Regions from separate parts of the Exiguobacterium sp. FD-YE-25-4 genome, predicted to be linked through region 1. Evidence: riboswitches for the same ligand, from Rfam matches in the RefSeq annotation. Region 1 holds a riboswitch; each other region holds the start of a gene.

What was found. Region 1 has a riboswitch for thiamine pyrophosphate ahead of tenA (thiaminase II). Riboswitches for the same ligand answer to the same signal wherever they lie in the genome.
Region 2: it holds a riboswitch for thiamine pyrophosphate, as region 1 does, so the genes downstream of both, AC13H5_RS08230 (Ykof family thiamine-binding protein) here and tenA (thiaminase II) in region 1, are expected to answer to the same signal.
Region 3: it holds a riboswitch for thiamine pyrophosphate, as region 1 does, so the genes downstream of both, thiT (energy-coupled thiamine transporter ThiT) here and tenA (thiaminase II) in region 1, are expected to answer to the same signal.

What each region holds. Positions count from the first base shown of each region.
Region 1 is NZ_CM168041.1:2,744,077-2,754,106, reverse strand. Features, by position in the region: gene AC13H5_RS14105 (GAF domain-containing protein) at 115-1,284, shown strand; gene AC13H5_RS14100 (tetratricopeptide repeat protein) at 1,289-2,227, shown strand; gene AC13H5_RS14095 (DUF2194 domain-containing protein) at 2,209-4,056, shown strand; gene pelF (GT4 family glycosyltransferase PelF) at 4,053-5,471, shown strand; gene pelG (exopolysaccharide Pel transporter PelG) at 5,452-6,900, shown strand; TPP riboswitch at 6,962-7,066, shown strand; gene tenA (thiaminase II) at 7,149-7,823, shown strand; gene thiM (hydroxyethylthiazole kinase) at 7,820-8,608, shown strand; gene thiD (bifunctional hydroxymethylpyrimidine kinase/phosphomethylpyrimidine kinase) at 8,608-9,444, shown strand; gene thiE (thiamine phosphate synthase) at 9,416-10,030, shown strand, end outside.
Region 2 is NZ_CM168041.1:1,583,515-1,593,544, reverse strand. Features, by position in the region: gene rlmN (dual-specificity RNA methyltransferase RlmN) at 1-139, shown strand, start outside; gene AC13H5_RS08245 (SMP-30/gluconolactonase/LRE family protein) at 318-1,199, shown strand; gene AC13H5_RS08240 (hypothetical protein) at 1,212-1,475, shown strand; gene AC13H5_RS08235 (GTP-binding protein) at 1,577-2,770, shown strand; TPP riboswitch at 2,833-2,933, shown strand; gene AC13H5_RS08230 (Ykof family thiamine-binding protein) at 3,013-3,606, shown strand; gene AC13H5_RS08225 (ECF transporter S component) at 3,599-4,174, shown strand; gene AC13H5_RS08220 (ABC transporter ATP-binding protein) at 4,167-5,498, shown strand; gene AC13H5_RS08215 (energy-coupling factor transporter transmembrane component T family protein) at 5,495-6,232, shown strand; gene AC13H5_RS08210 (DUF1643 domain-containing protein) at 6,244-6,831, opposite strand; gene AC13H5_RS08205 (lytic transglycosylase domain-containing protein) at 6,866-7,558, opposite strand; gene AC13H5_RS08200 (CPBP family intramembrane glutamic endopeptidase) at 7,637-8,335, shown strand; gene AC13H5_RS08195 (alpha/beta hydrolase) at 8,292-9,191, opposite strand; gene AC13H5_RS08190 (hypothetical protein) at 9,381-9,809, shown strand; gene AC13H5_RS08185 (ABC transporter ATP-binding protein) at 9,831-10,030, opposite strand, start outside.
Region 3 is NZ_CM168041.1:1,173,370-1,183,399, reverse strand. Features, by position in the region: gene AC13H5_RS06085 (DAK2 domain-containing protein) at 1-473, opposite strand, end outside; gene AC13H5_RS06080 (Asp23/Gls24 family envelope stress response protein) at 496-858, opposite strand; gene rpmB (50S ribosomal protein L28) at 1,112-1,300, shown strand; gene AC13H5_RS06070 (thiamine diphosphokinase) at 1,359-1,946, opposite strand; gene thiT (energy-coupled thiamine transporter ThiT) at 1,946-2,518, opposite strand; TPP riboswitch at 2,595-2,695, opposite strand; gene rpe (ribulose-phosphate 3-epimerase) at 2,715-3,371, opposite strand; gene rsgA (ribosome small subunit-dependent GTPase A) at 3,373-4,257, opposite strand; gene pknB (Stk1 family PASTA domain-containing Ser/Thr kinase) at 4,302-6,239, opposite strand; gene AC13H5_RS06045 (Stp1/IreP family PP2C-type Ser/Thr phosphatase) at 6,245-6,979, opposite strand; gene rlmN (dual-specificity RNA methyltransferase RlmN) at 6,988-8,073, opposite strand; gene rsmB (16S rRNA (cytosine(967)-C(5))-methyltransferase RsmB) at 8,076-9,404, opposite strand; gene fmt (methionyl-tRNA formyltransferase) at 9,406-10,030, opposite strand, start outside.

The DNA of each region.
Region 1 (10,030 bases):
GAGGGCAGGGGACCATCCCGCATTAAAAACTGAAGAGATGTTATCCATGAGGAGGGGATTATCATTCTGTACGCTCAAGACCGTCCATGGCTCAAATGGGTCGAGATTCTTGTCGTGTTCGCACTATTGATCGGAATCGATTTATTCTTCAGCCTAGGCACGATTCAAAATGAACTGAACTTGTTTTATGTGGCCGCCATCCTGTTCGCGCTCAGGTATGGAACGATTTTCGGCTTAATCAGTTTCGGCATTTTGCTCCTCTATAAAGTGTTATACACCGGCTTAATGGGAGGAGACATCTTCCTGTTGTTCTACGATACAAACTCACTTCTTACACTGTTTTACTACTTCGCCATCACTGTCATCGTCGGGTTGTTCAGCACCTCATTTCGAGAGCGTTACGAAATCAGCCAGTTCCGCAACGAAGAACTGAAAGATGAAAACACGTATTTGAAAGAGACCGTCGATTTACTCAACACTTCGCAAACCACACTTCGTCAAAAACTACTTCAATCCGAGTACAGCTTGAACCAATTGTATGAACTGGCCGTATCGCTTGATTTGCCGCATCCAGAATTGATTCGGAGCGAGACGATTCGTCTATTGAAAAAAACGTTCCTGGCGAGTGACGTCGCCATTTACCACGTCGACCGTTCCCAGAAGTCGATGCGCCTCTTGATTCGCCAAACGGACAAGAAAGAGTTTCCGCAAACGATTTTTCTCGATGAGGCATCGAGTATGTTCAAACGGTTCTTCCAAGTGCAAGAGACGACGCTCCGTCAACTCGACGACGAAGACACGGACCCGATGTTGCTCGCACCGATCATCGTGGACGGGATGACCCGAGAAGTCGTCGTCATCAAACGGTTGCCGCTTCGAAAATTGACGACCGATGACTTGCACGTTCTCAACATCCTCTTCTCGTGGATTGGCACACGCATTCAAAATGCCGAGAACCTGATTCGTAAAGAGCAGCACGAGAAGATGCATAAAGGCACCTCATTTTATAAGAAAGAAGCGTTCACAGAACTCGTCGCCATCCAAGAACAAAAGAAGATTCACCATGGACAGCCGTATATCGTCCTCGAATATCCGCTCGGGTATGAGCCTGTCTCACTCGAGAGTATCGAGGCCATCGTCCATTCATATTTACGGGAGATCGATGTCGTCGGGTACGACCCTGATGAGAACAAGCTGTTGCTCTTACTCCCAGGAACGAGTGAAGAACACCGTCAACGGATCTATGACCGGATCGAAGGGATTTTGATCCAGAAGGGAGTGTGACGAGATGGAGTCTACCATTCGTCTCGTATTGATCGGGATTTATGTCGTTCATGCACTGCTCGCCTTCGGATTATTGATCGCGTTGAAACGAAGAATGAAAGCGCCGGATTATGGCGTCGCGGTGGCGGCCCTCAGCTTCGGTCTGTTCTTACCGTTTTTGGCCGAACTTGCCGTCTATGCGGTGTATCGGCTTGCTGAACGGTTCGGTCGGAGCGGTCTGATTGAAGACTATGACGACTATATCGACTTCAAGGTCGTCAACTATGAACAGATTCGTCATGAAGCGAGCAGCAGCACCAATCTGTTACCGCTCACCGACGCCATCAACTCGAAAGATCCGGCTATCCGCAAACACTCGATTTTGACGCACGTCAACCAGTCGATTGACCAGCAAGGCAAGTATTTGCAGATGGGACTTGAGAGCACGGACAGCGAGACTGTCCACTACGCCGCGGCGACAATGAACATCTTGATCGATCAATATGAACAAGAATTGAAACACGCCAAACGCGAGTACGACTTAGGTAACCCAGACACGATTCGACGGCTTGCGACGATTTATAAACGCATGATCCATAGTGAACTCATCACCGAGGTCATGTTGAAGGACAAGCGAGGCGCATGGCTGGAAGAATTATTGAAAGCGAAGACGCTCTATCCGCCTTCGCCCTGGATTTACGAGGACTTGAACGAGATTTATCTCACGTTAGAGCGCCCCAAAGAGCAATTGAACATTTTAAAAGAGTACGTCCATCATTTCCCGGAACGCATCGAGGCTCATCTGATGCTTATCAATTACTATTATGAGCGCGAACGTTGGAACGAAGTGAAGGCGGTCATGTTTATGATGCAGACCCAATTCTCACTGGAGGACGTACCGTATGAGTACCGACTGTTGTTTGAAGAATGGAGTGACACGACATCATGGAAAAACGAACTGTAATCTCATTCTCGCTCTTCATCGTCTTATTTTTAGTCGTCGTCGGTGCGATTCAATACTTACGGATCCACTCGCTACACACGTTGTTGCCAAACGTCGCCGAGCAACAGATGAACATCGACCAGTTGAAGAGTGATGCCTCGGCAAAAGCGGGTGAGCATCAGCTTCAAGTTTATCTCGTCCGGGATGAAGGCGATTTGGCGGTCGAAACGGCAGACAACCTGCTGTACGGTCTGCAGTATGCGAAACTTGACGTTCGCGAAGTGAACCCAGGCGCCGTCGGGTCGATTGCGCCATCTCCATACACCATCATCATTTTCACGGGTGAAGATACGACAAGATGGCCGTTCGTGGAAATGAAACGTTATGTCGAACAAGGCGGGAACCTCGTCTTTGCGAATCGGTTTAAAGATCCGGCATGGAACGCGTTGACCGGCATCGAAGAAATCGGTGAGTACGTACCGGACGTGTATGGTCTAAATTTTGAAGAGACGATTTTCCCTGGGTACGTTGACTTGAACCCACCGGACGACTTATTTGTCCATAGCGTCGTCGATTTTGCGATTGCAGACGAGGCCAACGTCATGTTGTCGGCCGAAGGATTCCCGATCCTTTGGGAATACGGTGTCGGCGAAGGGAACGTCCTTTATTGGAATACGACGATCACCAACCAAAAGATGATCCGCGGTCTGTTCGTTCAGACGCTCGGCACGATGCCACCGGCGTTCGTCACGGCACAAGCAGCGATCAAGCTCATGTACATCGATGATTTCCCGGCACCGGTCATGGACGGAAAGATGAAAGACGTGTCCGCGACCCCGCTCGATAAATCGGTCAAAGATTTCTTCGCCGAGGATTGGTGGGAAGATATGGTCGATTTGGCGAAAGACGACGACTTGATTTACACGGGTGCCATGATTGGGACATATGAAGAGGAGATGGAGCTCGTCGACGAACAGTTGATCAAACGGGGTGAGTTCCCAATGCTCTACTTTGGTCGCAAACTGATCGCCCACGGTGGGGAAATCGGACTCCATGGCTATAACCACCAGTCGCTCGTCACGGCCGATGAACCGATTGACCCGACGTACGGGTATATCCCCTGGCAAGATAAAGACGAGATGAAACGGTCATTGCTTCAAGCCGAGTCCGTGTTTGCGAACTATTTCCCGGCCGAGACGCTCAAGTCATACGTCCCGCCGTCGAACGCGCTCAACCGGACTGGGGTCGATGCGATCGCCGAAGCGTTACCAGAACTGCGCACGATTGCTTCGCTCTACACGGGGGAGCCGGAGAGCGGGGACTTCGTCCAAGAATTCGAATTTGATGCGACGCATCCGAACTTGTACCATTTCCCGCGTGTGACAAGCGATTACGGGGAAGAGCGCGGATCGATTTTCCAAATGGTCGATGCAATCGCCAACTTCGGTGTGTTTTCCCACTTCATTCACCCGGATGATGTCATCGACCCAGACCGGGCCTTCGGGCGGGACTGGGATACGATGTACGCGAGCCTTCGCAAAATCGTCCATGACGTGAAAGATCAATATCCTCACCTCGAGGCGTATACGCAACATTATGCGACCGAAAAGATGATCACATACCAACAAGCTGATTTGAATGTCACTTTTGATGAGTCGACCGTCTATTTGGCTGGGGAAGGTCTCGTCAACCCCTCTCATTTCACGATTCGCCTCAAACCGGGCCAATCACTTGAGACGGGAGAGTTTGACTTTGGGACGGTTGAACAATGGGAAGCCGACCGTCCGCTCTATCTCATCAAACTGACATCGGCGAACGCTGAAATCGCCATCAAGGGGGAAGCGCAATGAGAATCGGACTCGTATTAGAGGGCAGTTATCCATACGTGAGCGGAGGCGTCTCAAGTTGGACGCAGACGTTGATTGAGGCGATGCCCGAAGTGTCGTTTGAAATCATTTCGATTCAACCGACAGAGAAGCGTCCGGAAGACATGAAATATGTGTTCCCGCCGAACGTTTCAGGGATCACTCACTTGTATTTGAGCGACGTGGGCGAGCGAGCGAAAGGGCGATTGAAGTGGGGCACTGAGGACGAACAGAACGTATCGGACTGGCTCATGTTGAAAAGTCCGAACCGGCAAGCGCTTCGTTTGCTTGGGAAAGAAGTGCCTTCAAGTCAGGCGTTTTTCGCAAGCGAGTTCTTTTGGAAAAATGTCAAGGCGGCTTACGCCGAGGAAATGAACGGAGGTTCGTTCATCGACTATTTCTGGATGTGGCAGAGTATGTACACTCCGATTTTACGGGTGCTCCATCAACCGCTCCCGAAAGTCGACCTCGTTCATTCCGTGTCAACGGGTTATGCCGGTGTGGTCGCGTCCTACATGAAGGAGACGCAAGGGATTCCGTTCATCTTGACGGAGCACGGCATCTACTCGCGGGAACGCGAAGAGGAGATTCTACAGTCGTATTGGATTCCAGCGCCGTATAAGCCGAGGTGGGTCCGTTTCTTTCACCATTTGTCGCGCGAGGCCTATAACGCGGCCGATGAGATCATCACCTTGTTCGAGCGAAATCGCGAATATCAAGAATGGATCGGCGCCCCGAGTGAGAAGACGAAAATCATCGCCAACGGCATCGCCGATCGACAAATCCAGGCGACGGTCGACCGTCCGGAGCACGATCTCTTTCAAATCGGGGCCATCGTCCGCTTGGTGCCAATCAAAGATTTGAAGACGATGATTTACGCCGCCAAGATTTTGCAGGAGCGGCATCGTCTGTTCAAGCTGACGATCATGGGACCGCTCGATGAGGATGAGGAATATGCGGAAGAGTGCCGGTTGCTCATCGAACAGAGCGGGCTGACCGATTATGTCGAGCTCGCTGGAAAGGTTGATGTCCAAGCCTATTTGCCGAAGTTTGATTTACTTCTGTTGACGAGTATCTCGGAAGGTCAACCGCTCGCGATTCTTGAAGGCATGGCAGCCGGCATCCCGTGGGTCGCGACCGATGTCGGGGCTTGTTCCGAGCTCCTGTATGGACGAGAAGACGACCCGTTCGGTCCAGCCGGGTTTATCGTGCCCCCGGTTCATCCGGAAGCGGTCGCGGACAAGGTCGAGTGGATGATGGATTATCCGCAGGAGCGGATGCGGTTCGGTAAGAACGGGCGGGAGCGGGTCCGCCAATACTATCGTCTCCAACAAGTCGTGGACCGCTACAAAGCCATCTATGAAACGAGGAGGGAACAGTATGGCGGGCATCGGGTTTAAGCTGCAGAAGTTGTTCCAAGAAGACTACTATTCGTCCAGGTTGAAGGCGTACACGTTCTCGGGCCTCGTCACATCCGGACCGTGGTTGATCGTCATCTTGGTCGTCGGGACGATTCAATGGTTGGCGTTCCAAATGCCGACGTTATCGCTCGCCGAACGGACGCTTTTCATGATCTCGGTCTCGTACGCGTTCATCTTCTCGCAAATCTTGTTCAGCTTCCAACAGCTCGTCGTCACCCGATATGTGGCGGACTTGTTTTACGAGAAGAAAGCGCATGAAATTTTCCCGGTCTTCACCGGGATGCTCAAAGTGACGATCCTCGCCGCGACGATTCTGTACAGTATCTTTTGGCTATTGTCGCCGCTCGATTTTCTGTACAAACTGACGTTGTTCGTTTTATTCATGACGATTAACGTCATCTGGGTCATGTTCTTGTTTTTAAGTGCCGCCAAGTATTATCAAGCGGTGGCCTATAGCTTCCTGCTCGGCGGACTCATCTCGGTCGGGAGCGTCTATGCGATTAGCCGTCTCATGGTCGACCCGTCGAGTCTCGAGCTGTTGCTCGGTTTCACGGTCGGGATGATTGTGACGTTGTTCGGGTTGTTCTTCGCGATGCTCCGGACGTTCCCGCTCCGTTACGCGGTGAAAGAGTTCTCGTACTTCAAGTACTTCGACCGCTATCCAGACTTGTTCGCCATCGGCGTGTTGTACGTGCTCGGGATTTGGGTCACGAATTTCATCATCTGGTTCGGTGAAGGACGTGTGATCATCGCGGACTCGTTCTTGTTCAACCCGTATTATGACACGGCCATCTTTTGGTCGTACTTGACGATCATCCCGACGCAACTCCTGTTCGTCGTCGCCGTCGAGACCCGGTTTTATGAGCGCTACCGTACGTTTTATGGATTGATTAACTACGGCGGGGCGCTCCATCAAATCGAGAAAGCGAAACAGACGATGACGTCGGTGCTGAAAAATGAGTTGATTCGACTCGCGCGGAGCCAAGGCGTCGTGACGTTGTTCGCCATCCTCATGGCAGGCGTGTTCGTCAGTTGGAGCGGCGTCCCGGATGAGATCGGTCAAATCTTTCGGATGACGACGCTCGCGGCGTTCGCGAACGCGATGATTCTCATCTTGACGTTGTTGTTGCTCTATTTCGAGGATCGACGCGGGGCATTGTTCGTCAATATCTCGTTCTTCACGTTGAATGCGTTGTTCACGCTCTTGCTCTTGCCGCGCGGCATCGATTGGTACGGCGTTGGCTTTGCTGTCAGCACGACAATCACGTTCTTCTTGGCCGGCCTGCGTTTGATCTATTACATGGGCAAAGTCGATTATTACGTGTTCGCGGCCTCGAATCGACGCAAGCTCGGTACCGAACGGTTCTCCCAAATGGGGACGTTGTTGAACCGTCGCTTCTCGCGATAAAGGGTTTTCAACATGGAAAAAGACTGATATGATGTGGTCGTAGACGACCGAATTTCATAATGTTTACCACTAGGGGAGTCGCGTGACGCGGCTGAGATGGACGAGGTCCAGACCCTTTGAACCTGATCTAGTTCACGCTAGCGTAGGGAAGTGGGCGAACCGATTGTTCTCGTACACTTTGTGTAAATCCGACGCCGCTTCCGTTATGGGAGGCGGCGTCTTTTTTGATCACAAAGGAGGATACATGAATGACATTCACCGCACATCTTCGACAAGAGGCAGATGCCTTGTTTCAAGCCAGCTTTGACCATCCGTTCGTCCGCGAGCTCGGAACAGGCGAACTCGACGAGGCGAAATTTAGGCATTACGTCATGCAAGATTCATACTATTTGAACCAGTTCTCCAAAGTACAGGCGAAAGGCGCGACCCTCGCCCCGAACATGGAAGTCGCGAGCCGCTTTTTGACGCATGCGCTCCATACCATCGAAGCAGAGCATGCGTTGCACCGTGAGTTTTTCACCTTGCTCAACGTGACGGAGGCGGAGTGTGCGACGTTTGAGCCGGCCCCGACGGCTTACGCCTATGCGCTCCATATGCAACAGGCCGGTCCGACGCTCGGTGATGTGCTCGCTTCGATTTTGCCGTGCTACTGGGTCTATTATGAGATCGGGGAGCGATTGAAAGATGCGACACCCGATCATCCGATCTATGCGACGTGGATTGCGACGTACGGTTCGGAATGGTTCCGCGATCTCGTCGAGGAACAGCTTGAACGGCTCGACGTGCTCGCCGGACAAGCGACAGCGGAAGAACGGGTCCGGTATGAACAGCTGTTCTTGAAGAGTTGTTATTATGAACATGCGTTTTGGGAAATGGCGTGGACGCTCGAGTCGTGGGATTTACCGGCGGGGGTGACACGATGAAGCGCGACTTATGGGACAAAGTCAGAGCCGAACGGCCACTCATCCATAACATTACGAATATCGTCGTCGCTAACTTTTCGGCGAACGGGTTGCTCGCCATCGGCGCTGCGCCGGTGATGGCGTCAGCCGTCGAAGAAGTCGCGGACATGGCGTCTGCGAGCGATGCGCTCGTACTCAATATCGGCACACTCGATGCGACGACGGAACGTACGATGATTCGAGCCGGACAGGCGGCGAATGAATCGAGCCGGCCGGTCGTCTTCGATCCGGTCGGTGTCGGGGCGACCGCGTTTCGACGCGACGTCGCTACATCCATTTTGCAACATGTCCGCGTGACGGTCATCCGAGGCAATGCCGGAGAAATTGCGACGTTGATGGATGTCGCTACAAATTCGCGCGGAGTGGACGCGGGTGATGAACGGAACGATTTGAATCAAATCGCACGCGCGGCGGCACGACGCTACAACTGTGTCGTTGCCGTGACCGGAGAGACGGATGTCGTCAGCGACGGGGACGCGACGATTGAAATCAAAGGCGGCACCGCAGCAATGGCCCGGACGACAGGGACCGGTTGTTTACTCAGTACGGTCGTCGGTGCGTTCCTTGCGGTCGAATCCGACGCGTTGACGGCCACGGCGACAGCGCTCGCCGGATATGCGCGGTGCGGCGAACTGGCTACCGCTTTGGCGGATGGACCGGGCGACTTCCCTGTTCATTTCTTGAATGAACTCGGCAAGATGACAGCCGTCGAGTTGCCGAGCGACCGCATTGAGGTGGTGTCATGATGCGGCCGCAAGTATTGACGATTGCCGGTTCGGACTCTGGCGGGGGAGCAGGAATCCAAGCCGATTTGAAGACGTTTCAAGAGCTAGAGGTGTTCGGGACGAGCGTTCTGACGGCCGTCACCGCTCAAAATACGCGCGGGGTGCATGGGGTCGAAGCGGTGTCGCCGGAACTCATCACGCAACAACTCGATGCAATCGGTTCGGACTTTTCGATCGCAGCATGTAAGACCGGGATGTTATTTGATGCGGCGCGCATCGAGGCAGTCGCTACCGGGGTGAAACGTCATGTCTTCAACCGACTCGTCGTCGACCCGGTCATGATTGCGAAAGGAGGGGCCCCGCTTTTACAGGACACGGCGGTCGATGCGCTCAAGACCTCCTTGTTGCCACTCGCGACAGTCGTCACGCCGAACGTGCCGGAAGCGGAAGTGCTGACCGGGTTGACGATTCGATCGTTTAATGATCGTCTCGAGGCGGCTCGGCGGATGTTAGCGTACGGCGTGCGCGCGGTTATTTTAAAAGGCGGCCATCTCGAAGGTGAAACTGCCGAAGACTTGATCATGATGGAGTCGGAAGTGTTCCTTCTCTCGGCCCCGCGCATCCAGACGAGCGATACGCACGGTACCGGTTGTACATTTTCGGCGGCGCTTACAGCGGAACTTGCCAAAGGTCGTTCTATCATGGAGGCGGCGGTGACGGCGAAGCGGTTCATTCAAAGCGCCATCACCCATGGCCTCGAGATCGGCGCCGGACACGGACCGACGAACCATTGGGCATATGTGGCGTATGGAGAGGAGGGTGTGACGATTGAATCCATCAAGGCGGGCACTCGCTGAACAGTTGCGGCTTTACTTCGTATGCGGGACACCGAACACGAAAGACATGTTACGGACGGTCGAAATGGCACTCCAATGTGGCGTGACATGTTTTCAATTTCGTGAAAAAGGTAAAGAGGCACTGTATGGGGATAAAAAAGAAGCGATGGCAAGGACCCTGCAAGCACTTTGTCGTTCGTACGACGTCCCGTTCATCATCAACGACGATGTCGAACTGGCGGCGCGCATTGATGCGGACGGCGTGCATATCGGACAAGACGATGCCGAGGCCGCAATCGTTCGGGAGCGGATTGGTCCAGATAAGTGGCTCGGTGTCTCGGTCCACACGCTCGAAGAAGTGGCAGCAGCCATCGAGCATGCGGATTATGTAGGTATTGGCCCAATTTACCCGACGACTTCGAAAGAAGATGCCGGGGCAGTGAACGGGACGACACTCATCCGCCAAGTCCGAGCCATGTACCGAGAGCTGCCAATCGTGGGGATTGGCGGCATTTTACCGGAACATGTCCCGATGATTCGGCAAGATGGGGCGGACGGCGTCGCCGTCATCTCAGCCATCGCTTCTGCACCGGATGTGGCCATAGCC
Region 2 (10,030 bases), 1.2 Mb from region 1:
GGAGGACATCATGGCGTTCTATGATGTCTTGAAGAAGCGTGGCATCAACACCGGTGTCCGCCTTGAGCACGGGACTGACATCGATGCGGCATGCGGCCAGTTGCGCAGTAAACATATGAACGTCGAAGGTGCGAAATAAGTGGACTCCTTGAATCGAATGATTCAAGGAGTTTTTTTTTTTTTCATAGAGCCGCTCCGGTGAAGGAAAGACGGACATCGCCCCCAACTCTGCGGAACGATTTTGAAAAATCTTGAATAGACCTTGTCTGCTCAGGGAATAGTCAGTTGAAATCAATGTAGAGAGTGGAGGCAATTCAATGGAGACAGTAAACGCTGCGTTATGGATTCGAGTCAGAAATACACTTGGGGAAGGCCCGTGTTGGGATGCTGAACTGAAACGGTTCTATTGGGTCGACATCGAAGGACACACACTTTGGTGGTACGACGAAAAGGAAGATGAGCTGTCATCGTTCGATATGGGACAACAGATCGGGTTTGCGGTCCCGAAAGTGACAGACGGCGTCGTCGTCGGCTTGAAAGATGGCATTTATGAATGGGACGAGGGATCGAAGCGACTCGATAAACTCGTCGAACTCGATGACCCGGAAGGGGATCTTCGCTTCAACGACGGAAAGGCCGACCCGTACGGACGAATCTTTGCCGGGACGCTTCATCTCAACGACGAGGAGAACGAGGCGACGCTCTATCGCTTGAACCGTGACGGCACGACCGAGGTCATGCTCAGTGAATTGACGCTGTCAAACGGTCTGACATGGTCTCCGGACCACTCGACGTTCTACCATATCGATACACCGACCGAGACGGTCCGCAAATACCCGTTCGACTTGAAAACAGGAACACTCGGGGATGGGGAAGTCGTCATCGATTTCAAAGATGAGGAAGGATTCCCGGACGGTATGACATCCGATGAAGACGGCTTTTTATGGATTGCCCACTTTGCGGGCGGACGCGTCTCGCGCTGGAACCCGAAGACGGGTGAAAAAGTGCTCGAGGTGCTCGTGCCGGCCCCGAACGTCACGTCATGCTGTTTCGTCGGTGATGACTTGAAACAACTTGCCATCACGACGGCGCGCGAAGGAATGGATGACGCGGCGCTCGAGGCCCATCCGGACGCAGGTTCGGTCTTTAAAATTGATACAGATGTGAAAGGGATGCCGCTCTATCGGTTTGGTCGATAAGGAGGTACGAAGATGGTAAAACGATTGCTCGTTCGTGCGGGAATCGGTTTGGCGCTCGCGGCGGTCGCCCGGGTCGGGATTCAAAAGCTGTTGGAAGCGAACCGGGAAGACGATCATACGTATTTGAATCCGCGGTGGGATGAGACGCCGAGTGTGGATGCCGATAAGGACGCGGATGAGGTCGGTCTGACCCAGCTCGACTCGATTTATCGAGCCGAGTGGCAGGCGAACGCCTATCCACGCTCAGAGGCCGAACGCAAGGCGTTAGAAGAATAAGCAGGAGAACACGTCCGGAAACGGGCGTGTTTTTTCTTGACAAGACGTCACCGACCCGTCATCATCTAAAAAGTAACGATTACGATTTAGGAGTGGGTAGAATGAGACGAATCCCGATCACCGTGCTGTCCGGTTATTTAGGAAGCGGTAAGACGACACTATTGAACCACATATTGAACAATCGGACGGGCAAGAAATACGCCGTCATCGTCAACGACATGAGCGAGTTGAATATCGATGAGCGATTGATTGAACAGGGCGGTTTCTCGAGAACGGACGAAAAGTTGGTCGAACTATCGAACGGCTGCATTTGTTGCACGCTCCGTGAGGACCTGCTCGAGGCGGTAGCAGAGCTTGCGCACGACCGGGACCTCGACGGAATCATCATCGAGTCGTCCGGGATCTCAGAGCCGATCCCGGTCGCCCAAACGTTTACATATGCTGATGACGCCCTCGGCATCGATTTGACGAACCGAGTCTATATCGATGCGATGGTGACCGTCGTCGATGCGTTTCGGTTCTTAAAAGATTTCAACTCGGGCGAGTCGCTCCATGAACGTAAGCAGGCGATTGACGCGACGGACGTCCGCGAAGTCGTCGACCTACTCGTCGACCAAGTCGAATTCGCCGATATCATCGTCTTGAACAAGGCGGATCGCGTGACCGAGACCGAACTCAGCGAGATGACCGGACTGTTGAAGGCGCTCAACCCAACCGCGAAGCTGTTGACGTCTGTCCATGCGAACGTGGAATTGACCGAGCTGTTGGATGTCAATTTGTTCGATTTCGAACAGGCGATGCATGCGGCCGGGTGGATTCAAGAACTTGAGACAGATGTGCACACGCCGGAGACGGAAGAGTATGGCATCAGCTCATTCGTCTACCGTCGGCGTCGGCCGTTCCACCCGGAGCGTCTCCATACCTGGATTGAGACGTTTCCGGAAGAAATCGTCCGTGCGAAAGGGTTTTTATGGATCGCTTCACGGAACGACCTCGCCTGTCTGTTTTCACAAGCGGGTTACGCCTCGACGCTCGAACATGCCGGACGCTGGCTCGCGACGCTTCCGGAAGAAGAGCGTCGTCACATGTTCGCGGCCGAACCGGAACTCGACGCCGACTATGTCGAACCGTACGGGGACCGACAGACGGAGCTCGTCTTGATTGGGCAGCGGATGGATCGAGCCATCATCGAACAAGAGCTCGATCACTGTCTGCTGACAGATGAGGAGATGGCGCTGGATTGGTCGACGCTCCGGGACACACTTCCGGGGAACGAGGTCGTCACGTTCTCATAAGACCGTTTACAAAATGAAAGCGGTCGTCTATACTGATTCTTGCATGAACAACCGCATACATTGGACTACACTAGGGGTGCTTCGGCTGAGATGTGAGCATGGCTCCAATCCCTTATGACTCGATCCGGGTAATACCGGCGTGAGGAAGTGTGGCACTTTTTCTAATGGATTAAAATTGGAGGAGTGGCCGCATTCTCATGGATGCGGCTTTTTTGTGTACACATAATAAGGGGGAATAGAACATGAACAAACAATGTGGAACGAGCCCGATCGTCGGGTTCCGCTTTACACTGAGCCCGATGACGACTGATTTCGTGAGCATCATCAAAGGGGCGTTGAAGGAGACGGATTTACAAAACGTCTGGCGACATACCGATGACGTGTCGACGGTCATCCGTGGACGAAGTGAGCATGTATTCGATGTGGCTAAGGCCGTGCTGTCACACGCGACAAAGACAGGGGAACATGTGTCGATGAGCGGGACGTTCTCGGTCGGGTGTCCAGGGGATACGGCCGGAGATGAAGTGCTCGTTGTGTCGAGCGAACCGCTTAATGGTCCCGTCGGTCCGCAATATGTCTCCTCACAGTTCGCGCTCTATCCGCTCGGTGATGACGACTATATGGACATCATCTACGAAGAAATCGCTTTTGCGAAAGAGCGAGGTGTCTTCAATGACTCGATGCATTACGCCTCAGGTATACATGGGGACATCGAGCCGGTGTTCGCTTTCTATGAGGCGACGTTTGATCGCGTCCGACAGAAGACAAGCCATGTCGTCATGACGGTGACGTTCAGCGTGAACAGTCCGTCACACGAGGGACGTATGGATGCTTAAATCGTGGAAGTTAAAAGAAATCGTTTTGTTGTCGATTTTATCGGTCGTGTTCGCGGTGGTCTATTTGGCGTTCGTCCATGCTGGGAACTTGTGGGCCGGTCTGATTGGACCAATCGCCTACGAATGGATTTTTGGGATATGGTTCATCGTCTCGATTATCGCAGCTTATATCATTCGCAAGCCTGGGGCTGCATTCTTGTCCGAAGTGCTTGCGGCGACGATTGAGATGATGATTGGCAACGCCATCGGACCGCGCATCATTTTAGTCGGGATCGTTCAAGGGATCGGCGCCGAAGCGGCGTTCGCTTTGACGGGTTATAAACGCTATGATCTTTGGGTGCTCATGCTCGCCGGATTCAGTGCTGCTGTGACAAGTTTCGCATATACGTACGTCATGGGAGGTCTCAATGCCCTCAGTCCGACATATGTGGCTACGATGTTCGCACTACGCGCAACGAGCGGGATGTTGATTGCTGGTCTGGGCGGTAAGATTTTGAGCGACTTGTTGCTTCGGACGGGCGCGCTTGATGGGTATGCTCTCGCGCGACAGGACCGTATGCATGGTTGAGGCAGAACATCTGACATTTCGTTATCCGAACAAGAAATGCGATGTCTTGACGGATATCACACTACGTCTAACAAAAGGGAGAACGGTCATTACAGGGGCAAGTGGGTCGGGAAAATCAACATTGCTCGCTTTGATGAATCGTCTCTATCCGGACAATTGTGATGGCATCGTGACGGGCAGATTGCACTTGTTTGATCGCTCTTATGATACGTATGAAGCTGGCGAAGTGAACCGGCGCGTCGGAACGGTCTTTCAGGACCCGGACAGTCAGTTCGTCATGCAGACGGTCGAAGAAGAATTGATTTTCACGCTCGAAAACTTTGCCGTCGCGAGAGACGAGATGATGGCCCGTGTCACCACAATGTTAGAGGCGTTGCATTTGACCGATTATCGTCACCGTACCATTCATGACCTATCGGGGGGTGAGAAGCAGCAAATTGCCGTCGCTTGTGCCTTGATTGGCCGTCCCGAGTGGCTCCTCCTCGATGAGCCGCTCGCTCACCTCGATCCTGAGACCGCCCATCATTTCGTTCGTTGGCTCGACGGCGTCGCACAGACCGTAAACGTTGTCGTCATCGAGCATCGGCCATACATATGGGGTGATTTTTTTGACCGACAAATAAAGCTCGTGAGTGGGCGCATCGACTATGATGGACCGTTCATCGTCCGACCAGATTATGCGTTCTCTCCAATTAAAGTTGAACAAGGAAAGAAAATGTTATTTCACATACCGGAATTAAAACGAAAAACATTTCAATTAGCAGCGAGCGAGTTAAAGGTCGCTGAGGGTGATCTCATTGCGGTGCTCGGTCGAAATGGTAGCGGAAAGTCGACATGGCTGCGAAGCCTAGCCCGGAAACATCGTGAAGTCGGCCTCGTCCCGCAATCACCGGCGCATCTATTCGTTACGAATGATGTGACCCGAGAACTCGCATATGGCCATAATCGCCCGATTGAGGACGTCTTAACGCGGCTCGGGCTCGAATCAGTGCGTGACCACCATCCACTCTCCCTTAGTCACGGTCAAAAACGAAGGCTCGCCATCGGAGTGATGATGCTGTCTAATAAACAACTGATTGCGTTTGATGAACCGACTGCCGGACAAGACGAGGTATCGCTTCGTGCGCTCTATGACTTAATGGTCGAACGAATACGATCCGGCCAGACGATTTTGTTTGTGACGCACGACCTCAGCTTCGCGCGGATTGCGAACACATATTATTTGATGTGTGACGGCGACTTGAGTGGGCCATATGACGCTTCACTCTGGGATGAAAAAGAATTACTACGCACCCACGGCTTATTGATGGAGGAATCGCGATGACATTTCATGAGATGAACCCGACGATTAAATTTCTGACCGTGGCATGTCTCATGTTCGGTCTCGCCTTCATGTATAACCCTTGGACTCCGCTTGCTGTTTTTCTCGGAACAGTTACACTTCAAACGCTATTCTCTGCCGTGAGCTGGAGAAGATGGGGGTTGTTCATGATCCCATTTTTATTGACCGCGCTCGGGACATTGTGGACGACGCTCGTCTTTGGAAAGCAATCAAGCGGAGATGTCGTGTTCAAGCTGTTTGGCAATGATGTGACCGATGAGAATGTGATGCTAGCAGCGACGCTCTCCTTACGTGTGTTGGCATTCACAGCCTTGTCGCTTCTGTTCACGCTGACGACGGACCCGAAACGGTTCGTCTACAGTTTGATGCAACAAGGAAAGCTATCACCAAAAATCGCATATAGTGTCTTCGTCGGTTTTCGTTTCTTTCCGATTCTAAAAAAAGAACTGATGCAACTATATGAAACGCATACGCTACGAGGCGTACGTTTGGAGACGAGACTCGATCACATCCGCCACGTCCCCAAATTAATCGTTCCGCTTCTTGCTGGATCGATTCGCCAAGCGGAACGAATCGCGTTCTCGATGGAAGCACGTGGGTTTACGGGGGAACCTCGAGCGACGTACGAGGTTGTCCCCGTCACCAGAAACGACTTTCTGTTGGCGTCGCTTTTGCTCCTATTGTTTGGAGTGAGCGTGTGGCTTGGCGTACGTTAAAACAAGACGACTCACTCGGAGTCGTCTTGTTTCGTCTCTTTCACGATTCTAAATTTCGGTTTGATCGATTCGTTATTGAACGCCTCGAGCACGGTGTTCTCGTTGGCCATACGAATCTGTTGCGGCTCGCCTTTGGAAGTCGTGCCGATACAGAACATATGCGCCTCATGATCGGCAAAGAGCGCCTTATACGGGGTGGCATGATGCATCAAGCGTCCCGGAGAGCCCCAGCCGACGATAATCATACCTCCGCTCGCCTCGACCTCGTCGAGCGTTTCCTCAACGTAATGAAAGTTGACTTCGTCGAGTTGCGATTCGACGTACGGCAGATTGTCATTGATGGCGAGTGTCGGGACGAGGCTGATGACGCGCATCTCACGGATCGGTTGATCGAGATGGTTCCGCATGAGCATATACGCCCGCTGCGTTGTCGTACCGGACAAGAAAGCATCGCTCATCCGTGGCGAGTAGATGATGACGGCACAGATGACGCCGTCGACGACATCTGTGAATTCGTACGAACGCAAGTAGCGCTTCGTCTTGTCCTCATTGAAGACCGACTTGACACGAATCGTCACTTCCTCGATATGGGTGTTCATAAGGTTTCCTCACTTTTAATCAAATAGTGCCGGGTCAGACCCAGCCTGCGAACCATTCCAAGTAGCGGATTGTGTAGCGCGCGACACTTTGGGTTGCCGACGCCTTGTCATCCGGTAAATAAGACACATCGGTTTGATATGACTCATAAAACGACATCACATCATTGACATACTGTTCACTGCGGTTGTACTCGAAGATGGCGTTTCGAATCGAGTCCGTCGTGTCTGCCTTCGTCCCGCCGTGCTCGCTCAAATAGTAAGCGGCCGTATGGGCCGAGTCGACGAGACTGTGCGGGTCGGCTTTGCCATCATTGTTGCCATCGCGTCCGAGACCGCCGTACTGTTCAATGAGCGCGAGATCCGTCAAATCGACTTCGTCCTCAGGGACATCGCCTTTTTGATCGTCCGTGTCATATTGCCAACCGAGCCACGTCCGCGGCATGAATTGGAACGGTCCGATCGCCCCGACCGATGAACGCATCGATGAACTGTGGGAGAAAATCGTCTCGACGCGATGGACGGCGGCAAGTAAGCGCCAATCGACGTCATACGTGGCCGCGGCATCCTCATACACATCGCGATGGACGGACGGGACGCCATGGTCCCCGTAATAGGCCCGGTACAGGGCGTTGTTCACTTTATCATGTTGACCAAACCAGCCGATTGCGCCGAGGCACAGCACGATCACAAGCATGAGACCGGTCAGTCGCAAAATCAATCGTTTCAAGATTCCGCCTCCTAGCTTTCTAGACAATACCCGAATAGTGTAGCATATAGCTAACAGGAAGGACAGGAGTGGATATAGATGCTCGAACAGGCCGTCTTTACCATCATTCTCATGTATTTGTTGATCGTTCAATTGTTCAACGCCCGGTTGATGAAGCCGATGATCGAAACGCTCGGTCGTGGACGTGTCTATGAACAGACAGTCAAGTCGTCGTGGGGGCTCAGTCTGCTTTTGCTCGCCCTCGTCTTCTTGTTCGGCGTCCCGCCAGACATGGTCGGTCTCGGATTCGCCCCGGTCGAAGGGGACATGTCCGCTTGGAAGTTTTTCTTTTTCACGACCATCCTCATCTCCGTGCTGCTGGCGTTTTACTTGCTCGTCAAAACCTCGTCTCGGTTACGGCGGCGGTTACGACCGTACTATGAGCTCGAAATCGAGCGGTTGCTCTTGCCGCGGACGGATATTGAGGCGAAGGCCTGGAGCGCTGTCTCGTGGACGGCAGGTGTGACCGAGGAATTCATCTTCCGGGGTGTGCTCCTCTACACCGTCAGTCTCTATCTTGACGTCTCATCCTTGACACTCGCCTTCATCGGCGGCGCCTTGTTCGGGTTGGCCCATGCTTATCAAGGCGTCAGGGGCGTTCTGGTCACCGGGATCGTCGGCTGGGGACTCGGCTATTTGTACTTGGCGATGGGGGTATTATGGCCAGTGATGGTCGTCCATGCCTTGCTCGACCTTATCGCTGGACCGATTCACGTCGTCGATTCAGAAACTGACTGACGGCCGCCTCATAGGCGGGTTGATCTTTCAAGATACAGTTTGTGTGCTCGGCCCCATGGATGAGGGCTAACTCGTTTTGCCGGTTGAGCGCGTTCATCTCGACCGACATCCACGTCGGCACGAAATCATCTTTCGTTCCGTGGATGAACAAGACGGGCGCGTCAATCGCGGCGAGATCGTATTTGGGCCGGACTTGATGCATCCGGAAACCGGCCCGTGTCCACAAGAAATAGTTGATCCCTGGCAAGAGCAGGTCCCCGGGCAACCGATGCAGCACGTTCAACTGATGGCGCATGAGCTGTCTCATATCGTCAAACGGACATTCGGCGATCAAGAAGTCGACGTCGGTTAACGGTCCGGCCTGTAAAATCGAGGCAGCTCCCATCGAGACACCGTGCAACCCGACTTCCGTGACCACTTCATTGGCCCGCAACCAGTCGACCCAATCGGTGATGTCATGCTTTTCGTGGTAACCATAAGAGGCGTATACGCCCTCGGACTCACCGTGCGATCTCAAGTCGACAGCGAGGAGGTTGTACCCGAGGCGATGGAACATCGCCAAATGTGGGGCCATGAAACTGTGAGAGGCGGTATAGCCGTGAACGAACACGATCCATTTCGTCGACCCTTCATTGCGGTAGACGCGTCCATACAGCCGATAGCCATCCTGAGAACGGAGCGAGACGTGCTCGAACGGCACGTCATGATAAAACGATTGATCTTCTTTCGTATACGGGGCCAAGAGCATCTCTGGTGTCTTGCGTTTGCCTCGCGTCATGCGCTTGAACGCATAATAACTGATGGCATAGTAGCCGGTGAATAGTGTTGCAAGTCCAACTTTCCATCTCTTCTGCATCTGAACCGCTCCTTTCTCCATTATTGTACCCGAAAACGTGACGATAGTTCACGCGCAGTGTCAGTTTGACGGCGGGTTCATGCCGTTAAGCAAGGGACTTACCGATGATTGTCCCGTTCGTTTGAGCAGTATCGTCTTGCTATGATGGAACCAGACAATCATCAAGGTGAAGCGGGAGGAGACGAAGCGATGGGGCGAGAGGTGATGGATCAGTTGCTGCACGCGTGCTTGACGGGGCAGGTGGATTACAAGACCGCCGAAGGGGTGACCTTCTATCGTGCCCCGGTCAACGGCCATCGTCAGCATGCGATGGTACTCGATGTGCTGATTGACCGCTATGTGCTTGAGCCGGCACGACCGATCGAACTGTCCGTGTCGGACGTGGCGCAAGCGATTGGGTCATCGGCGGACGAGGTCTTCCAATCAGTCCTAGCGCTCGCCCGCATCACTCTCGTCTCGCAACATATCGAGGAAAGACTAATCCGGGTCGATTCGGCCGGAATCGACGAGCATGGGAACATGACACTCATCATCGGTTTCAACGCCTGGTTGACGCATCATTTAGGAAAACTCGTAAGTGCATCGATTGAGGAGCCACTTCACGCGCACGTCATCTGACAAACAACAGGGAAGGCCGCCTCAATCGCGGTCTTCCCTGTTTTGATGCCGGGGCGACGGTTGGAGCAGGCCGTCCTGAAGCATGAGGACCCGGTCACAGACGTCGAGCATCCGTTCGTCATGGGTGATAACGATGACCCGTCGCGCACTCATCCGTGCCTCAGTAACGAGCAACTCCATCACCCGTCGGCCATTCTCATAATCGAGGCTCGCCGTCGGCT
Region 3 (10,030 bases), 1.4 Mb from region 1:
ATGAACTCGTTGAAGTCGCTCGTCGACTCTGAAGCACGGAGCGCTTCGTCGGCCGCTTCACGAGCAACCGTCAAAATCGTTCCTTCAACCGGTTTCATAACCGCCTTGTATGCCGTGTCGACACCACGTTTCAATGCCTCGGCGAAATCGACTGTCGACACTTCGGTCTTTCCTTCGATCGCTTTACCGAAGCCACGGAACAATTGGCTTAAAATAACACCGGAGTTCCCGCGTGCTCCCATCAAGAGACCACGTGCAAACTTCGATGAGACGTCAGCGATATTTGCCGTGTTGAGTGCGGCCACTTCCTTCGCACCCGATGTCATCGTCAAATTCATGTTCGTCCCCGTGTCGCCATCCGGCACCGGGAAGACGTTAAGCGAATCTACATAATCCGCATTCTGGCTCAAGTTGGCTGCACCGTTCGCGACCATGTTCGCGAACACCAATCCATCTAAACGTTTTAAACCCACACCAAATCCTCCTTCGTTCTCGTCAGTCATTCGTCAGACGAACGCCTTGTACGAATATGTTTACCGACGAAACGTTTAATCCTAAAGTTTCACCGAGCGTGTATTTTACACGGCTTTGCACGTTATATGCGACTTCCGACACTTTCGTCCCGTAACTCACAATGATGTGCATGTCGATATGTACGTCTTCTCCATCTTGACGTACGACCACGCCTCGGGCGTAGTTTTCACGCTTCAATAGTTCTGCAATACCGTCTTTCAATTGAGCTTGAGACGCCATTCCCACAACGCCGAAACATTCCATCGCCGCACCGCCTGCGAGTGTTGCGACCACGTCGTTCGTGATGTCAATATTGCCATATGTTGTCTTCATTTCAATTGCCATATGGAGTAGCCTCCTTCATTCGGAATGATTCCTTCACTACATTCTACAATAAGTACCTAGTTATTAAAAGAACCTGCTCCATAAACTCGGTCAATTGTAGCCGTAACCCTCATTCATTATTAAAATCCTTTCCAGTAATGTCAAGTTTTTTTCTTGTCATCCTATGATTTTCTAGTTGCATCGTGAAAAAACCCGTGCTAATATAAACGAGTGTCTATTAGGACGAACCCACATAAAAAAGGAGGGGAAACGCATGGCACGTAAATGCTACGTAACAGGTAAATCACCTAAATCAGGTAACAACCGTTCGCACGCACTCAACAAGACAAAACGCACTTGGGGTGTAAACGTACAAAAAGTTCGTATTCTCGTTGACGGTAAACCTAAACGAGTTTGGGTTTCAGCTCGCGCTCTTAAATCAGGTCTCGTTGAACGCGTATAATTTTTATACACGAACGAAATAAATCCCAGCGGCATTCGCCGATGGGATTTTTTTGTGTTCATTTTTTGATATACAGCACGAGCACCTTTCCTTCGTGCACGATCAAGTCCGCCGCCTCACCGGCCCACTCGTTCGAGATCGTGAGCGCCTCATGGCTGACGACATCGTGACGGTCGAGCGGATATTTGACGCCGCGGATGGACACGTTCGCCCGCTTCCACGGGATGAGCGACAAATAATGATCGGCTTGACGTGGAAGCTCGTGACGCCCAGATCCAACAAGACGAACGGTTTGCCCGGCCGTGAACAAACGCATCTCTGGATATGCCTCGAGCAGCCCAATATTGCCGAGCGTCATATCGAGGCGTCCACCGAGAGCGCCGTACACGAGCATCTCCGTCGCCCCGTGTCCACGGGCCACCTCGAGCGCGATCTCGAGGTCGGTCACGTCTTTTTCAGATGGGTAACGGACGGCGTCAATCGGCACTTCGCCCGTGAAGGAGTCGAAATCGCCGACGACGAGATCCGGGTTCAGCCCTTGGTTCAACAGTGTCTCGTACCCCCCGTCGACGCCGATGATGTAATCGACGTCACGCGGGAGTCCCGAGATTGGTTCCGGGCTGGCCGCCACAATCAACACCCGCATTAGCGGAGGCCCCGGGTCGCGAGCGTGGCGAAACGTGGTGCCGAGACGAACAAGAGAACGAGGACGACGGCCGACACGAGGAAGGACGGCAACATATACGTCATGTTATAAGCGAACGAATAGGCGACGACCGGCCCTTCCGCGTACTCGGCGAAGAAGACGATCCCTGATAAGACGTGGGCGCCGTAGCGAAGCAAAGAACCGAGGAGCGCCCCGAGCACCAAGTAGACGACGAGCGTCTTTTTCGCCTCGTCCTTGGCGGCCCGTTTCACTTGACCAGCGAACAGTCCGGCCATCCCGACGACACCGTAAGCGAACGTGTAGTCGAGCAGGAACTGGACCGGTGTGAAGATGTAAGCCCCGAACAGCAGTTGCAGCGTTCCGACGAGCGCTCCTGTCGCCAGTCCGCCTTTTAATCCATGGCGGTACGCCATCACAAAGATCGGCAACATCGCCAGGCTGATCGATCCGCCCTGCGGCATCCGGAACGGGATGAGCAAATCAAAGATCAAGCCGAGTGCGGCGAACAATGAGATTTCAATGAGCGCCTGTAGTTTTAAACGTTGTTTCATCTTATTCCCTCCTTATTATATGAGCGAACGACAAAAAGCAGCATGACGTAAACGCCATGCTGCTATCGAGTAGCAACGTGCATTTTCGCCACATCCCTACGTCCGTGTGAACGGAACAGGTTCAAAGGGTTAGCAAATGCCTCTCAGCCACAGAATGTGACACCCCTTGCGACAATATTTGTTGTTCTATCGACGATTATACACGAGAAGCGTGACGAATGCTATCGATTGCGTCTTTATAGCTCGGCTCGTTATAGATGGCTGAACCAGCCACGAGCACATCAGCGCCAGCGTCGATGCATAATTTCGCCGTCTCTGCGTTGACACCGCCGTCAATCTCGATTTCAAAGTCGAGACGACGCGCTTGGCGCATCTCGCTCAGCGCCGAGATTTTCGGGACGACCGATTCGATGAATGCCTGGCCCCCAAAGCCAGGGTTCACCGTCATGAGGAGCACCATGTCGACGTCACCGAGCACGTGTTCAATCGATGACAGCGGCGTATGCGGATTCAAGACGACACCACACTTGGCGCCGGCCGCTTTGATTTGTTGCAACACGCGATGCAAATGATTCGTCGCTTCAACGTGAACCGTGACGATATCCGCCCCGGCCTTGATGAAATCTTCGACGAACCGTTCGGGCTGGTCGATCATCAAATGGACGTCGAGTACCATGTCCGACTTCTTCCGTAAGCTCGCTAACACCGGTAGGCCGATTGAGATGTTCGGGACGAATTGACCGTCCATGACGTCAAAATGGATGTAATCCGCTCCGGCCTCTTGGACCGCCTTCACTTCTGCCTCTAAATTGGCGAAGTCCGCCGCTAAAATCGATGGTGCAATTTTAATCATGTTAGTACCTCCGTTGTCTATCGTTTAACTCTGCCATAAACGTAACATAATTCTCATAGCGGGTGGAAGCGATTTCTCCCGCCTCGACGGCCGCTTTGACGGCACAACCTGGTTCGTTCAAATGGGCACAACCGCGGAATTTACAGTCATCATGCCGCTCGACGAACTCAGGGAAACACCAGCGCATCTCTTCGACTTCGAGTTCTTCTGGGAACTCGAGGCTCGAGAAACCAGGCGTATCGGCCACGAGCCCGTCAGCGAGCGTGATCAGCGTGACGTGACGCGTCGTGTGCTTACCGCGCCCAAGTGATTTCGAGATCTTCCCGGTTGCAAGTTCAAGCTCAGGTGCGACCGCGTTCAAGAGCGAACTCTTACCGACCCCGGTCTGTCCGGCGAACACACTCGTCTTCTCCTTAAACGACCCGCGGATTTTTTCGATCCCCGACCCGTCCTCGGTCGACGTCTCGATGACCTCATAGCCGATGGAACGATATAAAGCCGCTGCTTCGTGAATCTTCTCCCGTTCCGCCTCCGTCAACAAATCCATTTTCGTCAAAACGATAATCGGATGGACTTGCTTCGACTCGATCAAGACGAGGAAACGGTCGAGCAGATGGAACGAGAACGCCGGCTCTTTTACCGAGAATAACAAGAACGCTTGATCGATGTTGGCAATCGGCGGGCGGACGAGATGGTTCGACCGCTCGTCAACAGCCAATATATAACCGGTACCATCCCCTTGGTCTTGGATGTCGACATCGTCACCGACGACCGGCGAGATGTTCCGGTTGCGGAAATTGCCGCGGGCGCGACAACGGATCTCTTGTTTTTCTTCCGTCATGACGTCATAAAATCCGCCTTGTAATCGAATAATCGTACCTTTCATTCCATTCCCTCCTTAGAAAAAGAGGCGACGCGCACGCCACCTCTTCATTGTGAATCTTTTGCTTGTGCGTAAGTCACCGTATCCGTGCGAACGACTTCGCCGTCGACTTCAATCGTCGCGGTTCCGACTTCGTCCGGTGCGATGACGAGCGTATACGAGTAAGTCGTTGTCTCCGTTATCTTATCACGCAACACCTCGACTTCGCCACGGGCGTCGACCGTCCGAATGACGACTTCGAGTGCCTCGGCTTCTTCGCCTTCAGCGGGCGGCTCGATTTCGACGTTGACTTCCCGTTCAATCGAGACGTCCGTCGGTTCTACCCCTTGTGACACGATAACGGTCAGTTCCGTCCCCGGGTCGACTGCCGTACCGGCCGTCGGGAGTTGACGGATGATTTGATTCGCAGGAACGCTCGTTGAATACTCATCACGTTTGACGATTTTCAAGCTATTCTGTTCGGCATACGTTGTCGCTTCCTCGAACGTATAGCCCGCCAAGTTGGCGAGTTCGATTTTATTGCTGCCGGTCGAGACGACGAGCGTCACCGTCTCTTCAGATGGGACGACCTCGTTGCCTGGGGCGATCGATTGGGAGATGACATCCCCGCTATCGACCGTCTCGGATGCCTCCGACTGAATCTCGATGTCCGTGAACTCAAGATCTTTGAGCGTCCGCTCGGCCGACGACTGGGACAGTCCTTCAACATCCGGCATCTCGACCGTCTCTTTTCCGGCCGAGACGACAATCGTCACGGTCGTCCCACGTTTCGGCTTCCGTCCGGCTTGCGGTGTCTGCGAGATGACGTCGCCAGCGGCGATGTTGTCACTTGCCCGTTCAGTTGCCTCGACGACAAAACCGGCCGTTTCGAGCTCGGTCGTCGCCTCGTCGCTCGTCATGCCGACGACGTCCGGCACGACGGCACGGGACATCTCGTCAGCGATGACGTAAGCCCCAATCCCGCCACCGATCAACAGGAGCGCAAGCAAGAGCCAAAGCCACCACTTCTTCTTCCGTTTCGGTTTGTCTTTCACGGGTTCACTTGCTGCGACCGGTTGCTCCGGCGCCTCTTTGACGTTTGGCTCATCCGGTACGACCGGCGCCATGACGAGCGTCTGATCAAACGCATCTTGCTCAGCATTCGACCGCTTCGGTTCATTCGCACGTTCTGAATCAAGTGACGTCATGCAATCCTTTTTAAACGCGGCGACCGAGGCATGACGTGCGCCCGGTGACTTCGCGAGCGCCTGCATAATACAGTTCTCGAGCGCTTGCGGGATGTTCGGGTTCAAATCCATCGGTCGAATCGGGTCGTCTTGCAGATGCTGCAACGCGACGGCGACCGGCGTCTCGCCGATGAACGGCACCCGGCCGGTCACGAGTTCATAGAGCACGGCGCCGAGCGAATAAATATCTGACTTCTCATCGGCGAACTTTCCGCGCGCTTGCTCCGGGGAAAAGTAGTGGACCGACCCGAGGACCGACATCGTATGGGTCAGCGTCGCGTTCGACATGGCCACCGCAATCCCAAAGTCCGTCACTTTGACGTTGCCGCTCTGATCAATCATCATGTTTTGCGGTTTGATGTCCCGATGAATGATTCGATTCGCATGGGCATGGTCGATCGCATCACAAATCTGTCCCATGATGCGAAGCGCCTCGTCGACAGATATGTACTCTTCTTGCAAATATTGTTTCAGCGTCATCCCGTCGACATGTTCCATGACGATGTAATAGATGTCGCGTTCGTCTCCGACGTCGTAAATGGCGACGATATTCGGATGGTTCAGACTCGTCGCCGCATGGGCTTCTCGTTCAAACCGGCGTATAAATTGTTCATTATGCGAGAATTCAGATCGCAACACCTTGATGGCGACGGTTCGGTTTAAAATCTCATCGTGAGCCCGGTAGACATTTGCCATGCCGCCGCTGCCGATTTGCTGTTCGATCCGATAACGATCGTTGATTCGTTCTCCACTTCGCATCGGATTCATCCTCTCTTTCTATCTGTGAACTGGACGAGGGCAACAGTGATGTTGTCACTCCCACCCAAACGGTTGGCTCGATCGATCAATTGATCCGCCTTGACGTCCGCCGAGACGGGGCGTTCCAAGACTTGCTTGATCTCGTCATCGGTCAAATGCGTCGTCAAGCCGTCCGTACAGATTAAAATCGTGTCAAACTCGGGTTCGGCAAACACTTGCAGATCAGGTTCGACATGCTCTTTCGAGCCGATCGCACGGGTGATGATATTACGTTTCGGGTGGACGCGCATCTCTTCCTCGGTCAACTCCCCGAGCTGCTTCAACACGTTCACGTAGGAATGGTCTTCTGTCAACTGCTGAAGTTTATCGTCACGCAAGGCATACACACGACTATCCCCGACGTGGACGATGACGATCGTCTCGTCGTGCCAGCAGACACCGGCGATCGTCGTCCCCATCATGAGCAGGTTCGCTTGTTTCGAGAAATCGAGCACTTGCTCATTGGCCAGTTCCACATTGTGGCGAAACCAATTCTCCATCTCCATCGGTGAGGCCGGAAGCGTCGGGAAGGCACGACGAAACTGCTCGATGACGAGCTGACTCGCGACCTCCCCGGCTTCATGCCCTCCCATACCGTCGGCCACGAGTGCGATCCCGGCGTGCTCGTCCCCTAAAATCAAGACGGCATCCTCGTTTTGCGCTCTCACTTGCCCCCGGTCGGTTCGGTATGCTAATTCCATCTTCCTGATTACCTCGTTTCTTGTTCGCGCTCCTTCGCTCGAAGCTGCCCACAAGCCGCATCGATATCCGAACCTTGTTCGCGACGAATCGTCACGTTCACTTTTCGGTCTTTGAGCACTTTTTCAAAGGCAAAAATTTGTTTACGTGGTGTGCGGACGTAGTCGCGCTCGAGCACGTGGTTGACTGGAATCAAGTTGACGTGACATTTGACGCCTTTCAACAAGTCCGCCAACTGATGGGCGTGTTCTTCCGTGTCGTTGACACCACCGAATAAACCGTATTCGAACGTGATGCGGCGACCACTCTTCTCTGTATAGTAGTTGACGGCTTCCATCAACTTATCCAAGTTGTAGGCACGGTTGATCGGCATGAGACGAGTCCGAATCTCTGTCGTCGGCGCGTGAAGCGAAATGGCGAAGTTGATGCGCATCCCTTCATCGGCGAACTTGTAAATCTTCGGTACGATCCCACTCGTCGACACCGTAATATGGCGTGAACCGATGTTCAAGCCGTCATCGTGGTTGACCGTGCGCAAGAAGCGCATCAATTCGTCGTAGTTATCGAACGGTTCGCCGATACCCATGACGACGATCGAGTCGACTCGCTCTCCGCTCGCGTCGAGCGCGCGTTGGACGTCGAGGACTTGCGCCGTGATTTCACCGGCTTCTAAGTTACGTTTCAAACCGCCGAGTGTCGAGGCACAGAATGTGCAGCCGATCCGGCAGCCGACTTGTGTCGTGACACAGACCGAGTTGCCGTACTCGTGACGCATGAGCACCGTCTCAATCGAATAACCGTCTTGAAGCTCGAACAAGAACTTGATCGTGCCGTCCTGTGATTCTTGACGGACGAGTTCTTTCAACGTCGTCAATTGGAACGCCGCGTCTAATTTCTCGCGGAGCGGTTTAGAGACGTTCGTCATATCGTCGAACGATGTCACACGCTTGACGTACATCCAGTCATATAACTGTTTCGCGCGGAACGATTTTTCTCCTGCTTCGATGAGCCACTGTTCGAGTTCTGAATACGTGAGGGAATAGAGTGACGGCTTGGCACCGACCAATGGATTTTTTTCAACTGCTTTTGGATTCATGTTTATACCTCTTTCTTGAATGCGGCGATATAGAAACCGTCCGTCCCGAACGTCGTCGGGAGTAATTTGAGTTCAGCGCGGTCCGATGACACCATCGGGCGCAATACTTGGGGAAGACGGTCTTGGAGTGTCTCATCCCACGTCAATCCGTTCGACAAAATGTAATCGGCCTGCTGCTCATTCTCAGACGGGTCGATCGTACATGTCGAGTACACTAGCGTACCACCTCGTTTGAGGAGTGGCAAGACGGCGTCGATGATTTCACGCTGGACTTTCGGCAGTCCGGCGAGAGCAGATTTGTCTTTTGTCCATTTGATATCGGGCTTGCGGCGGATGACGCCGAGTCCTGAACATGGGACATCGAGCAAAATCCGATCGAAGCTCTCCGGTTCAAACTTGTCACCGGCCTGACGGGCATCGAGGGCAAGTGCGGTCACTCCATCGATATGCAGACGCTTCGCTTGTCGTTCAATCAACTTCGCTTTATGCGGATGCAAGTCGAGCGCGACGAGCGTTCCGCCGTCCATGCGTTCGGCCGTATGCATCGCTTTCCCGCCCGGGGCGGCACAAGCGTCGAGCACGCGTTCTGTCTTCGCGGCTTGAAGCGCATCGGCGACAATCATCGAGCTCTCATCTTGAATCGACAACAAGCCCATGTCGATGAACGCCGTCGCGTGAACGTTTCCGGACTCGATGACGAGCCCGTCCGCTGATAGTTCCGACCGCGTGGCGACGACATCGACTTCAGCGAGCCGTTCAATCATCTCGTCAACGGTGACACGTTGGCGGTTGACCCGGACCGTGACCGGCGCGGGTTCGTTGTTCAATTTACACATCGCCTCGGTCGCTTCGACACCATACGTCTCCACCCATTCGGCGACGAGCCAATCAGGATGGCTATGTTCGATGGCAATCCGTTCAGCGTCTGGCAGCGTGCTCAAATCCGGGAACCCATCCCGGACGACGTTGCGCAAGACGCCATTGACGAACTTGCCGGTTCCCGAATGGCCCCGTTTTTTCGCGATTTCAACCGCTTCATGCAACACGGCCCGATCCGGGATCTTGTCGAGATAAAACAGTTGATAGACGCTCATCCGCAAGAGCGGCAAGACAAATTTGTCCAATTTTTTAGGGTTTTGGACCCGCTTCTCTAAAATATAATCGAGCGTCCGTTTCCGACCGAGCGTCCCGTAGACGAGCTCCGTGTAGAGGCCGACGTCTTTCGTCGCTAATTTTTTTTGTTTCAATAGGTCGTTGACCGCAATCGTCGAATAGGCGCCGCCTTGTTCGATTTTGATTAGCGTATCAAGCGCTGCAACTCGTACGTTCATATTATCCTCCTAGTCGATCGCCGACTTGTAACTTTTGGCCGGCCCCACGCATAAATGTGGCCCCGTCCATTCGTTTTTTACCAGATGGTTGCAAATCGATCACTTTAATGGCGAGCGCGTCGCCTGTCGCGACGACAAATCCATCCTCTTCAAGCCGTACAATCGTTCCCGGTTCACCCGTCCCTGTCGTCTTCGACCCGAAGAACAGTTTGACCCGTTCACCCGCAATTGTCGTATACGCCGTCGGGAACGGATTCATCCCTCTGATATGGTTATAAATGTCTGTGCCGGAACGGGTCCAGTCAATCTGTTCCCGCTCCCGGCTGATGTTCGGTGCGAACGTGACGTCACGCTCGTCCTGCGGCACGGCTTCAATCCAACCAGCAAGGAAAGCAGGAAGCGTCTTGATTAACAAGTCAGACCCTGCGACCGCGAGCTTGTCGAACAACGTACCGACCGTGTCCAATTCTTCGATTGGTACGACCGTGTTGGCAATCATATCGCCGGCATCGAGCTTATCGACCATGTACATGATCGTGACGCCCGTCTCTTTGTCCCCGTCGAGGATGGCTTGATGGATTGGAGCACCACCCCGATGTTTCGGCAAGAGCGAGGCATGGACGTTG